Regions from separate parts of the Psychrobacter sp. AOP7-B1-25 genome, predicted to be linked through region 2. Evidence: predicted binding sites of a transcription regulator. Region 2 holds the regulator's gene; each other region holds the start of a gene.
The links. Region 2 encodes PhoB, which activates phosphate uptake and scavenging genes when phosphate is short. Its sites were predicted from a motif close to TGTCATNAANCTGTCATAA; they were not measured.
Positions count from the first base shown of each region.

Region 1: ACT3QR_RS06130 (porin) is a predicted target of PhoB. The motif match lies at 1,833-1,851, and genes of this name have one in related genera.
Region 3: pstS (phosphate ABC transporter substrate-binding protein PstS) is a predicted target of PhoB. The motif match lies at 2,021-2,039, and genes of this name have one in related genera.

Region 1 covers NZ_JBQSVK010000005.1:2,562-7,139, reverse strand. Annotated here, with positions in the region: gene ACT3QR_RS06135 (CTP synthase) at 1-378, opposite strand, end outside; gene ACT3QR_RS06130 (porin) at 574-1,695, opposite strand; gene ACT3QR_RS06125 (porin) at 1,944-2,990, opposite strand; gene ACT3QR_RS06120 (malate synthase G) at 3,599-4,578, opposite strand, start outside.
Region 2 covers NZ_JBQSVK010000012.1:33,759-38,336, forward strand. Annotated here, with positions in the region: gene ACT3QR_RS10135 (M23 family metallopeptidase) at 196-786, shown strand; gene phoR (phosphate regulon sensor histidine kinase PhoR) at 877-1,968, opposite strand; gene phoB (phosphate regulon transcriptional regulator PhoB) at 2,027-2,731, opposite strand; gene dtd (D-aminoacyl-tRNA deacylase) at 2,844-3,296, opposite strand; gene asd (archaetidylserine decarboxylase) at 3,409-4,245, shown strand; gene ACT3QR_RS10160 (HD domain-containing protein) at 4,338-4,578, opposite strand, start outside.
Region 3 covers NZ_JBQSVK010000002.1:158,442-163,019, forward strand. Annotated here, with positions in the region: gene pstC (phosphate ABC transporter permease subunit PstC) at 1-572, opposite strand, end outside; gene pstS (phosphate ABC transporter substrate-binding protein PstS) at 782-1,948, opposite strand; TPP riboswitch at 2,241-2,385, shown strand; gene thiC (phosphomethylpyrimidine synthase ThiC) at 2,634-4,578, shown strand, end outside.

The DNA.
Region 1 (4,578 bases), on a different contig from region 2:
TTTGTTTTTAATTTCATCAGTAATATGCGGAATAACCTGTACAGTACCGCCTAGATACTCACCACGGCGCTCTTTATTCAAAACGTTCTGATAAATACGGCCACTAGTAAAGTTATTACTCTTACTCATTTTTGAGTGACGCAAAAAGCGCTCGTAATAACCTAAATCCAAATCGGTCTCGGCGCCATCTTCGGTGACGAATACTTCACCATGCTGAAATGGACTCATTGTACCTGGATCGACGTTAATATACGGATCCATTTTGGTCATCGTGACGGTCACGCCACGTGCTTCTAAGACCGCTGCAAGAGAAGCTGCGGTGATACCTTTTCCTAGTGAGGACACTACCCCACCGGTCACGAATATAAACTTGGTCATAGTACTCTGTCGGTAATTGGTAAAGAAGGATTTTACTAAAAATACGCCATAAAATATAGGGCAAAAACGCAAACTGTCTGAAACTCTTGTGTTTTTACACTAGTAGCAAACATTTTTCTATTATTAAAACATTACACAATAAAAAACTCACCCTAAAGGATGAGTCTTGATAAACAACTTATAAAACTATCTGATTTAGAATTTGTATTCTAAACCACCGCCGATAGCGAACACATCAGCATCACCGCGAGCATCAACTTCAGATATAGTATTATCGTCATAGTTTCTAACCACTAGCAGACCATTTTCCAAATCTGCTGAGTTTTTGCCGATATAAGCATGTGCAATCATGTTGTCTTTGAACTCATATTTACCGCCCAATACGATTTGGTCTGAATCATTACCACCTAGGCCTGCTAAGTTTTCAGTTTTGTCATACTGTAGATAGACAGAAGCTGGACGTGCGAAATTGGTCAAACCCATTTCAGCGCTGACGACCAAACCTTTCTCTTCATCGTTAGTGTCATCAAAATCTACTTGTTGATATAGCGCGCCTAGCGTCACTGGATAAGCCATGTATTTACCTAAATCGACACTAGCACTACCGCGTAGAATCTCACCTGTGACACTCATATCTTTGTCGTAAGCCACACCAGCGGTAAAACCTGCACCTGGATCAAACATTAACGAAGCGCCGAAGCCACTATCGCGATCATCATTATCAGAGACAAACGATTCATCAGCACCATACTGTAATGCAAGTTCTACTGGCAAGTCATTGTATTTAGGCGCAATCCATACGATTGAGTTATTGATACGTTCGCCATCAGTCAAAGTAAGAGCTTCAGTTAGTGTATTGCTATCACCTAAAGAACTTGCGCCAATGTTATCCCAATAGCCTTCATTTACAGTCACGTTGTTAATGTAATCAGAAACTGAGTAGTTACGACCGAATCGAAATTGACCAAAGTTTTCGTTGTTTAAACCCAGATAAGTGTCACGACTTTTGAAACCAATGTTATCTGAACCACTGTCATCGATTTTGATACCGTACTCTAATTGATAGATGACGTCTGTATTGGCAGTTATTGCTTCAGATCCTTTGAACCCTAAACGTGAAGAGTGTGAGCTAACTTGTACAGAGTCGTTGTCTTCATTGACATAGATAGCATCATTTGGCAAATCCATCGACTGGCGATCAAGTTCAGCATTGACATAGTTAGCAGTCACAAATGCCTTACCGTAGACAGTTGGGGCTGCTTGAACAGTAGAAACTGATAGCGTTGCAATTGCTGAAGCTAAAAGTAATTTTTTCAAAGGATATCTCCACTTTACGATTTGAGTGATAAATGGTCTAAGATCATTAGATATATAATAGTTTTAGGTTGTATGCCTTTGAAACCATAATATATAGCGAGCCATAAGAACTGCTTAGACATAACTTTACCAAGCAAATATTACAGTAAGATGAAAAAACCAAAGTTTACATATTGGTTATGATTTTTTATGACATAAAAAAACTCACCCCGAAGGATGAGTTTCTTATAATCTAATTAAGTGTGATATTAGAATAAGTATTCTAGACCGCCACCCAATGCGAAGATATCAAGATCAGTATTGCTAGCTCCGTCTTCGGCAGAGTTGTTACCGATATAAGCATGAGCAATCATGTTGTCTTTGAAGTTGTATTTACCACCTACAACTACTTGATCTGAATCACGGTTGTCAATACCAGCTAGGTTTTCAGTACCGTTGTACTGTACGTATACAGAGGCTGGACGAGCAAAGTTGTTTAGACCCATTTCAGCACTTACGATTAAACCTTTTTCGTCTTCAGCACCGTCATCGAAGTCAGTTACTTGATACATAGCACCTAGCATAACTGGTGCAGTCATATATTTACCTAGATCAACAGTTGCACTACCACGTAGAAGATCACCAGCTTGGCTCATGTCTTTTTCATACGCAACACCAGCAGTGAAGCCAGTACCTTGGTCAAACATTAATGAAGCACCGTAGCCACTGTCGCGGTCATCACTGTCAGAAACGAATGTCTCATCAGCACCATATTGTAGAGCAAGCTCTAAAGGCAAGCCGTTGTATTTAGGCGCAATCCAAACGATAGAGTCATTAACACGGCCGCCATCAGCCATAGTTACAGCGTCAAGTACATCGCCTTCCATATCAAGGTTACTAACACCTAGGTTATCCCAGTAACCTTCAGTCACAGTCACGTTGTTGATGTAGTCAGTTACTGAGTAGTTACGACCAAAACGGAACTGACCAAAGTCTTTGTTGTCTAGACCAAGATAGGTATCACGGCTTTTGAAACCAATGTTGTCATCATTACCATCAATAGCGATACCATATTCTAACTGATAGATAACATCAGTGTTAGCAGTAATCGCTTCAGAACCTTTGAAACCAAGGCGTGAAATGTTTGAGTTAACTTGTACTGAATCGCTATCTACGTCATATAAATCATCACTACCATCACGGTCAGCGTTGATGTAGTCAGCAGTAACGAATGCTTTACCATATACAGTTGGTGCTGCATTGGCTGCAGATACAGATAGGGCTGCGATTGCTGTAGCTAAAAGTAGTTTTTTCATGGGGTATCTCCACTTTACAATTGTAGTAATGAGCAAGCTATTATTAGCTGGCGCCCATAATGGTATCGTCACAAATCCTCAAAGATATAATGTGTAACTGGCTACCGAGATTAGTCAGAAACAAGTGTGGCGAATTGCTATTACAGTAAGGTAAAAAACCATGACACACATGACTGGGATTAAACAACGCAACTGCCATGTAACGTTTGGTCTTTATTGCTCCGTGCGTAACATCCGTTACCAAACTCATACTTCGAGTACAAGCATATCAACTTTGACATAATTTGCAACATATTTTTTTGCTTTTTCGATACATCCATTATCGAATAACAAATAACGCCTCATATTTGAGCAATCGCTAAAAAACTTCTATTTACTCAATTAGATACGAATACCACTGGTTAATACCAATACTAATAGTCTTAAATTATTGTAATGGATATTAACTAATCGACCAAAATAAAGCGCTATTTATAGATAAATAAATAGCGCTTACAACATCCTTATGACTTATTTCTGACACATTTAACAGTTACAAACAAGCAAGAATAATTATCATACTTGCTCGTTTAGTATGCCCTAATATTAATCTTATTTACCCTATAAATCTAAGCGTTTGCTTTTAGATCCAAACGTGCTTGATGCAATAATGGCTCCGTATAACCACTAGGCTGCTCACGTCCTTTAAAGACTAAATCACAGGCGGCTCTGAATGCATAAGACCCATCAAAATCATCTGCCATCGATTGATAGTCAGCATCGCCTGTATTTTGCTCATCGACGACCTTGGCCATACGTTTCATCGTATCCATCACTTGCTGCTCACTGACTACGCCATGATGCAACCAGTTGGCAATATGTTGGCTCGAGATTCGCAAAGTAGCACGATCTTCCATGAGACCTACATCGTTGATATCTGGTACCTTCGAGCAACCTACGCCTTGATTTACCCAGCGTACGACATAACCTAAGATACCTTGAGCATTGTTTTCAAGCTCTTGCTGCTTCTCTTCGTCAGTCCAGTCGGTATTTTTTGCTAATGGAATGGTTAAGATGTCATCTAAACTCGCACGCTCGCGTGATTTTAGCGTGTCCTGTACATCAGACACACTCACTTGATGATAGTGTATGCTATGCAAGGTAGCGCCCGTTGGTGATGGTACCCACGCAGTGCTAGCACCAGACTTCGGATGATCGGCTTTGGTATCCATCATCTCTTTCATTTCATCAGGCTTAGCCCACATCCCCTTACCAATCTGCGCGTGACCTTGTAGTCCTGTCTCTAGACCGATATCGACGTTCCATTGCTCATAAGCAGGCTGCCATGCTTGCGATTTCATCTCGCCTTTCGGTACAAACGGGCCTGCATTCATACTGGTATGCATCTCATCGCCAGTACGGTCTAAGAAACCTGTGTTAATGAAGATAACGCGCTCTTTGGCTTGGCGAATTGCTTCTTTTAAGTTGACCGTCATACGGCGCTCTTCATCCATGATGCCGATTTTGAGCGTATTGCGCTCCAAACCTAACAAGTCTTCTGATGCATTGAATAAATCATTGGCCATTTTGACTTCTTCAGGGCCATGCA
Region 2 (4,578 bases):
AAGCATCAACCATCAGTAGCAACGTCGAGACACGGCAAAGGTATTACATAGACAAAACTATACTTACTGTCTATATCTTTGATCACAAGGATATATATGGGGGTAAAAGCTATAGATAACAATGCGATACATACGTTATGAGACGAAGCTTTTATAATAGAACCTCAAACAACATCAAATACATAAGAGACATTAATGCTAGCAGATGGAAACAACCAGCCTCCCAGACCCTCTTTTTTTAGTCGTTTAATCAGCCTATTGATTAAGGCTATTGTATTGCTAGCACTATTATTTGTCTTCGATAAACTGCTACCCAGTATCAGTCAACAAACACAGTCATTTGTGGTTGCCAAATGGCAGCAATTGAGTCTATTGCAACAAGAGCTGCCGACAGAAAACAGCTTACCTAGTCCACTACCAGAACGAAACCTGACCGATACTTGGGGCGCTGCACGTAGCCAAGGTCGCTCCCACGAAGGTATCGATATCTTTGCGCCGCGCAATACTCCCGTACAGTCGACTACGCAAGGGGTAGTAAGCAAGGTTGGTGAGAATACGTTGGGTGGTCGTGTGGTCGTGGTGGTAGGGCCAGGCGGTGCAGGACATTACTACGCTCATCTAGAAGACTATGCTGACATCTCCCCCAATGACTGGGTAAACCAAGGCGACGTGATAGGTTATGTGGGTGATAGCGGTAACGCAAAAGGAACGCCGCCACACGTGCATTATGGAATCTATATTAACGGCAGTGCGGTGAACCCTTATCCACTTCTGCAAAAGGATTGATAGATATTTGAAAGTATATCGTTGTATTAAGTTTATATTAACCAAAAACTGCTACCGAAAAACTATCCTTAATATAGGCCAGAAATTACATTAATTGGCCGTAGCAGATCTTACATAGTTTGAGGGAAATACCACACTAAATGTTGATCCTTCCCCTTCTACTGAATCGATTTGCAATTGCGCTTCGTGCTGGTGCAATACGTGTTTTACAATCGCTAATCCCAACCCTGTACCGCCCGTTGCACGGCTACGACCTTTGTCAATACGATAGAAACGCTCTGTCAAACGGGCGATATGCTCTGGCGCAATACCGATACCATCGTCTTCGACAGCGAAACGACAGCCATCAGACGTCCTTGTCCAACTGATAGTAATATTGCCACCCTTTGGCGTATATTTTATTGCATTGATTACTAAGTTAGACAATGCGCTATTCAAATACATCTCTGATCCGTACAACCCGTCATACGTATCTATATGCAAATGAATAATGTGTTTGTACGCTTGGTTGTACGCTTGTGCATCGTCGTAGATATTGGTCAGCAGCTTAGTCATATCTATGTAATGCAGCTCGTGCGATTCTTCAATTTCGATCTTAGACAGTAGTAGTAAGTCATTTACGATTCTGTTCATACGGGCAGTTTGCTGCGTCATCAGCTCAAAACCGCGACGCCATTGCGGCGGCATATCTGGCTGATCGGAGAAATTTTCTAGATAGCCCATCATTACAGTCAATGGTGTTCTAAGCTCATGCGAGACATTCGCCACAAAATCCTGACGCATTTGTTCTAAGTGCCGCAAGCGGGTCACATCGTATACAAACAACAGTTTTTCATCGCCGAAAGGGGTCAATTCGCACTTCAAGTATCGGCTACGGTCTTGCCATGACTCTATATGGACGCCATCGTTAGGTATCGTTGTACCTTCATAGTACTGGCGGAACTCAGGTACGGCGATAAAGTCAAAGATGTTCTGACCCTTATCCTCTGGTTGCAGTAGCAATAAGTCTTGCGCTGCCTGATTCCACCACTCTAGCCCGTCATTATCATTGAGCAAAATCACGGCATCGCGCAAGGCTCGTAGTGCACTGCCTATTTTTTTGAGTTGCTCTGCCGTACTTTGAGTAGAGATTTGCTCTAGTAAAGCTGATTGCTCACTTTGTGCTGGCGCTATCTTGTCCATTTCTTATCCTTACCACTATCCGCTGCCTCAATATTGCTGCGGCGTTATTTGTACAAGATTAACTCGGCTCAATCAGGCTAGAAAATCGATAGCCTGTTCCACGTACCGTTTGTATCAATGTATCACACTCATAAGGCCGCAGTAACTTACGTAGACGTTTGATATGCACATCGATGGTTCGATCTTCGATATATACATTGCCACCCCATACCTGATCGAGTAGCTGCGTTCGTGTATAGGCGCGCTCAGGGTGGCTCATGAAAAATGCCAATAGGCGATACTCTGTAGGTCCAACATCAACGATTTTACCTGCAGCTGTCACACGTTGGCTTTTGGTATCTAGACTTAGTTGACCAATTTCGATAGGTTTGTCGCTACTCATCGCGCTACTACGACGTAGTACAGCCTTGATTCTAGAAATCAGTTCACGCGTCGAAAAAGGCTTGGTCATATAATCATCTGCGCCTGCATCAAGACCATGTACCTTACTGTCTTCTTCGCTTTTTGCCGTTAACATAATGACGGGTATTTCAGAGAGTAGCTCGTCGTTTTTGAGCATGCGACAAAAATCCACACCGCTCTTGTCACCAGGTAACATCCAATCTAACAGTATTAACGACGGTCTATGATCGACTACTTGCTGATGCGCCTCTGACACGTCAGCTGCTTGCAAGCTATCAAATCCAGCCATCTCTAGCGTCATGACAACCATTTCACGAATCGCAGGCTCATCTTCAACAATCAAAATTTGCTCATTATACATAGGACATTCTCGGTGTTAGCGGACAAAATCTAGCATGTAAAAAGGCGATATATACTCACCAGTCTCTATCTATTAAACGGATTAATTATGACAGCTTGATGACACTCTAAAATCAGATTTCTAACAAAAAATTAAGCGGCCCATCATTGACGCTCGACACTTGCATATCCGCACCAAACTGACCAGTTGCTACGTTCGAATGCTTGGTTTTGGCATAATCGACCAGTTGTTCAAATAACGCTTGCGCAGCAGCAGGTGCCATCGCACCACCAAAGTCTGGTCGACGTCCTTTGTCTGTTTTTGCCATCAAGGTAAATTGCGAGACTAATAACAGCCCACCACCAACCTGCTGAACGTTTTTATCCAGTTTACCAAATTTGGCAGGATCGTCATCGTTTTCAAAAATACGATAGGTCAGTACTTTATCGATCATACGCTGTGCAGCAGCAAAATCATCTTCGTGACCCAAGCCGATATACGCCAATACCCCATGCTCAATCTCACCAATACACTGTTGGTCAACGACCACACTAGCGCGCTTCACCCGTTGTATGAGTGCTTTCATTTACTGATTCCTTAACGATTATGGCCATACAATAATATGCTGTCCATGATAAAATACCGTCATTAACTTGACTATTATTTATTATATTACACCTTATTTTGGTAGCCTTATTATGAATGTATTTACCACCTTACAACAGCTTGTGCCGCAGCAAAAGCTCAGTAAAGTCGCTGGACGTTTGGCCGCCAGTCGCCACCCTTATGTCAAACGCACTTTTATTCGTAGCTTTGCCAAAGCTTATAACATCAGCTTAGACGAGTACGAGCGCCAAAGCCTGAACGCTTATGAAAGCTTCAACGATTTTTTTACCCGCGAGCTTAGAGAAGACGCTCGTGCCATCGACGCTACTGCAAACGGTATCGTGAGTCCTGCAGATGGTATTATCTCTCAGCTAGGACAAATCGAAGATCATAAACTACTGCAAGCAAAAGGTCGTCACTATGATATCGGCCAATTGCTTGCTGATAGTGAAGATGGCAGTTATTTTGCTGATGGTAGTTTTGCGACCATCTACTTAGCACCTAGTAATTATCACCGTGTGCATATGCCATTTACTGGCACATTGACCAAGACTCGCTATGTCCCTGGCACCCTGTTTTCGGTCAACAATACTACGGCGGCTAATGTGCCAGATTTGTTTGCGCGTAATGAGCGTCTGGTCTGTATGTTTGATACCAAGTATGGCAAAGCAGCTGTTGTAATGGTTGGCGCTATGATCGTTGCTGGTATTGAAACTGTCGCCACTGGCAAGATTGCCCGTACTGACGACATATTCGAGTCCGATCATGACATGCAGTTTGCGGCAGGCGAAGAGCTTGGACGCTTCTATTTGGGCTCAACGGCTATCGTAGTGTTACCAAAAGCAGCAAAGGCCGACTGGCTAGAGAGTATGCAAGCCAACGGCATCGTGCAAATGGGTCAATTGCTAGGAATGGCGAACGCTCAATAACATACTTATATAAAAACACTCAAAATATTAGCTCAGTTAAGCGTACCTCATTATGCTTAACTGACTTTTTTATATCGGTTATCTATGTAGATTTATGCGTCAATCAGCCAGCCCTGCTGAGTGGCATATTTAATATTACGTGAGAGCCAATCATGGATAGGAGGAAAGCTGTCTTTAATAAATGCATGAGCACCCTCCACCTGCGAGCGCGTGACGCCAAGCTCAATCCATGTTGTGCCGTTGGTATTTAGATTAAGTAAAAACGGCAATAAGCGATCAACGACTCTGAGCAACTGGCTCTCTTTGCTACTTCCTGTTTCTTGTGCTTCCCAA
Region 3 (4,578 bases), on a different contig from region 2:
ACATCGCGCATGGTGGCAGCGATGAACGGTATGATCATAATGGCAAGCACTAGGGATGCGGTAAACATGCCCAGTCCCATAGGCGCACCCGCAAATAGCTTACCGACAATAGGTAAAGGGCCGATATGCTCAATGAACCATGGCTGAATGTGATCACCAAAGAATGGCGCAAACACGAACAATCCCCACATGCCATAGATGATAGATGGGATACCAGCCAATAACTCAATGGCGATACCAAGGGGCTTTTTAAGGAACTTAGGACACATCTCGGTTAAAAATATAGCAATACCGAAACTGACTGGCACAGCAATAACAATGGCGATAAATGAGGTAATTAAGGTACCGTAAATAGGTGCTAATGCACCGTATTCATTGGCAACCGTGTCCCAATTATTACTGGTATAAAATCCCAAACCAAACTCTTGAATACTCGGCCATGCTCCAATAATTAGAGACACCAAAATCCCCCCTAGAGATAGAAGGACGAGTATGGCAAACGCTTTGGTAGAATTCACAAATAAAGCGTCATAACGTTTTTGTTTAGCCAGTTGGGACCTTAAGTCTGTCATAAGTGTCTCAGCATTGAATGGGATGAATCGAAATATCAAAAAGATGTATCTCAGGTTTTAACACAACAAACTTAAACGGTATGAGTAAACATATCTATCGAGATGTATTCAACAAATTTGCTGTGTTAAAACCTCTCAAACAACTACCGGAGAATAGTTATTCGAGAGGGTAACTTGTCGGATGCTAAATAGTATTTAGCAGAAACAAATTACTGAGCTGGCTTGTAGACAGGTTGTCCATCACTACCTTGGACTTCATTCCACTTCTCTTTGAACAAGGCTACTGCCGTGTCAGAAAATGGTACGTAGTCTAATGCCATAGCATCATCATCACCTTGGCTATAAGCCCAGTCAAAGAAGTTCAACACGCCAGCGACTTGCTGAGGATTTTCTGGTTGCTTATGTACCAAGATAAAGGTCGCAGCAGCGATTGGCCATGCTTGGTCAGTCTCAGAGTTGGTGATGACCTTATAGAAGCCTTCTTGTTGTGACCAGTCAATATCACCTGCCGCAGCAAATGTCTCAGCAGATGGCTGTACGATGTTGCCAGCTGCATTTTCTAGCGCAGTATGTGACATTTTGTTTTGCTTAGCGTAAGCATACTCAACATAGCCGATAGAGTTTTTCATGCGGTTTACGTAGCTTGAAACACCTTCATTGCCTTTACCACCTGCACCAGTAGCAGAGGTCGGCCATTTGACGGTTTTATCAACGCCAACGGTGTCCTTCCAGTCTGGTGAAACCTTGGCAAGATAATCAGTGAAGTTGAAAGTCGTACCTGAACCATCTGAGCGGAAAACCGTTGTGATTGCTGCGTCTGGCAAGGTCAAGTCTGGGTTCATGGCTTGAATAGCAGGGTCATTCCAGTTACTAATTTTACCCAAATAGATATCGGCCAACGTTGTACCATCTAGCTTTAGTGCACCTGGCTCAACGCCATCAATATTGACGATTGGTACCACACCACCGATGACTGTTGGGAACTGAATCAAACCTGCTTCGTTTAACTCTTCAGGCGTCATTGGTGCATCAGAAGCACCAAAATCTACTGTTTTTGATTGAATTTGTTTGATACCACCAGATGAACCAATCGACTGATAGTTAACTTGGCCGCCGGTCGCAGCATTGTAGTCATATGACCATTTCGCGTAGATAGGCTGCGGGAACGACGCACCTGCACCTGTAATATTCATAGCAATATTTTCAGCAGATTTAAAATCTGACGTAGCAGAAGATGCTGTTTGAGAGGTTGTTTCAGCTGTTGTCACAGCGCTACTGCTAGTGTCAGCAGTTGGCTCTGTCGTATCTGTTGACTGATTACACGCCGTAAGCATTAATGTACAACTGACGGCCACTGCTAATAACGAATAACGCATGTAAGACTCCTGAAGTTTAACAACGGTATAAAAAAGCATTGCTTGTGATATGCGTGTTATCTTGCCAAATCTTTATGACACTTTAATGACAACTTCTAGAATCCTTCATTCGTTTTACATAATATTTGAACAATTTGTCTACAGCCTAGTAATACTAAGCACCCTCACCTATTAACATCAAAAAAATTATTCACGAAAATATTGAACCGTGTGTTTGACACAGAATATTTGTATCCAAATACCATTAGCCGTTGGTACAGAATTTTGTTAGTATGAAGGCTGATTTACAACACTGACAGACTCGGGGTGCGGTGTATTTTTGGCTCACTTTATTAAACTTGCTTTATTAAAGTAGTCGGCTTGATACATTCGCTGAGAGATCACCCGCCGAACCTGATGCGGTTAGTACCGACGCAGGGAAGTCTTAAGCACTTTGTTATTTATGACAAAGGGCGCGTAGAAATACATTTTTATCATCACTACTGTCTTAATATGCGTGATGCATAATCAGACAAGAAGAGAGGATATCAAGCTGCGTCCAATATTTGATGACCACCATGCGCGACGATACTTTTTGGTCGAAGTTGTGTGTTCATGATATAAACTTGTCTAGATGATAGATGCCTACCCCCGCAGATACTGGCGGTGTTGATTTTATTCAAAAACCAACACGCTAGGACAGCATATGACTACTGCAGACACCACCTCAATTGCACCGAAAGCCCAAACGCATAACCCAGCCGACAACACAACGCTTGCTTCAAATGCTGCTGACACGAACAACGTCAAAGCAGATAAAAAAGCAGATGCGCTAAAAACCCCAGCCCACCGTGCCGCAAGTGATGCCCGTTTCGAAGAAGATGCGCGCGACTTGCATCGTACCTTACCTGCCTCAAGAAAAGTCTATATCGAAGGCTCAAGACCTGACATTCAAGTACCGATGCGTGAAATTAGCTTGGCTGATACGCCTGTTGGCGGTGCTGGAGATAAAGACGGTGAGCATAATCCGCCATTTTATGTGTATGACACCTCAGGTGTATATACCGATCCTAATGTCGAAATTGACTTGACTAAAGGTCTACCAAAACTACGTGAAAGCTGGATAAATGAACGCGGTGATACCGAGCAGTTAAGCGGACTGTCTAGCTCTTACGGACAAGCTCGTGCCCGTGACATTACCACCGCCAACCTTAGATTCGCTCATATCGACAAACCAAGCCGTGCCAAAAATGTCGATGGAAAAGCTGGCAACGTCACACAAATGTACTACGCGCGTCGCGGCATTATCACCCCCGAGATGGAATATATCGCTATCCGTGAAACGCAAAAGCAGCATGAACTGACCGATATGCGTCAACACGATGGCGAAAGCTTCGGCGCCAATACGCCTCAAATCATTACTCCTGAATTCGTTCGTGATGAAGTGGCGGCTGGACGCGCGATTATCCCAAACAACATCAACCACCCTGAATCTGAGCCGATGATCATCGGGCGCAATTTTTTAGTGAAAATCAATGCCAATATCGGTAACTCAGCGTTGGGTTCGTCTATCGATGAAGAAGTGTCCAAAATGACGTGGGCCACGCGTTGGGGTGCGGATACCATTATGGATTTATCGACAGGTAATCACATTCATGAAACCCGTGAATGGCTAATCCGTAACTCACCTGTGCCGATTGGTACGGTACCTATTTATCAGGCTCTAGAAAAAGTTGATGGCGTTGCTGAAGATCTAACGTGGGAGATATTCCGTGATACGTTAATCGAACAAGCAGAGCAAGGCGTAGATTACTTTACTATTCATGCTGGCGTACTATTACGCTATGTACCACTGACCGCAAAACGTCTGACAGGTATCGTCTCTCGCGGTGGTTCTATCATGGCGCAATGGTGTCTAGCCCATCATAAAGAAAGCTTTTTATATACGCATTTCGAAGACATCTGTGAAATCATGAAACAGTACGATGTGGCCTTTAGCTTGGGTGACGGCTTGCGTCCTGGTTGTTTGCAAGATGCCAATGATGAAGCACAGTTTGGCGAGCTACGTACGCTTGGTGAATTAACCAAGGTGGCATGGGAGCACGATGTACAGGTGATGATCGAAGGCCCTGGACACGTCGCGATGAACCGCATCAAAGAAAACATGGACTTGCAACTTGAGCTGTGTGCGGATGCGCCTTTCTATACTTTAGGGCCATTGACGACAGACATCGCCCCAGGCTATGACCATATTACTAGTGCTATTGGTGCAGCGATGATTGGTTGGTTTGGTACAGCGATGCTATGCTATGTCACGCCAAAAGAACACTTGGGCCTACCGAATAAAAAAGACGTCAAAGATGGCATCATCACCTATAAGATTGCTGCGCACGCTGCTGACCTTGCTAAAGGTCATCCAGGAGCACAGGCTCGTGACAACGCACTGTCTAAAGCACGTTTCGAATTCCGCTGGGATGATCAGTTCAATCTGGCGCTCGATCCTGATACTGCACGCGAATATCACGATGAAACGTTGCCGAAAGACGCACACAAATCGGCACACTTTTGCTCCATGTGTGGCCCTAAGTTCTGTTCAATGAAAATCACTCAAAACGTGCGTGAATATGCAGCAGGACTGGATAAAGATGCTG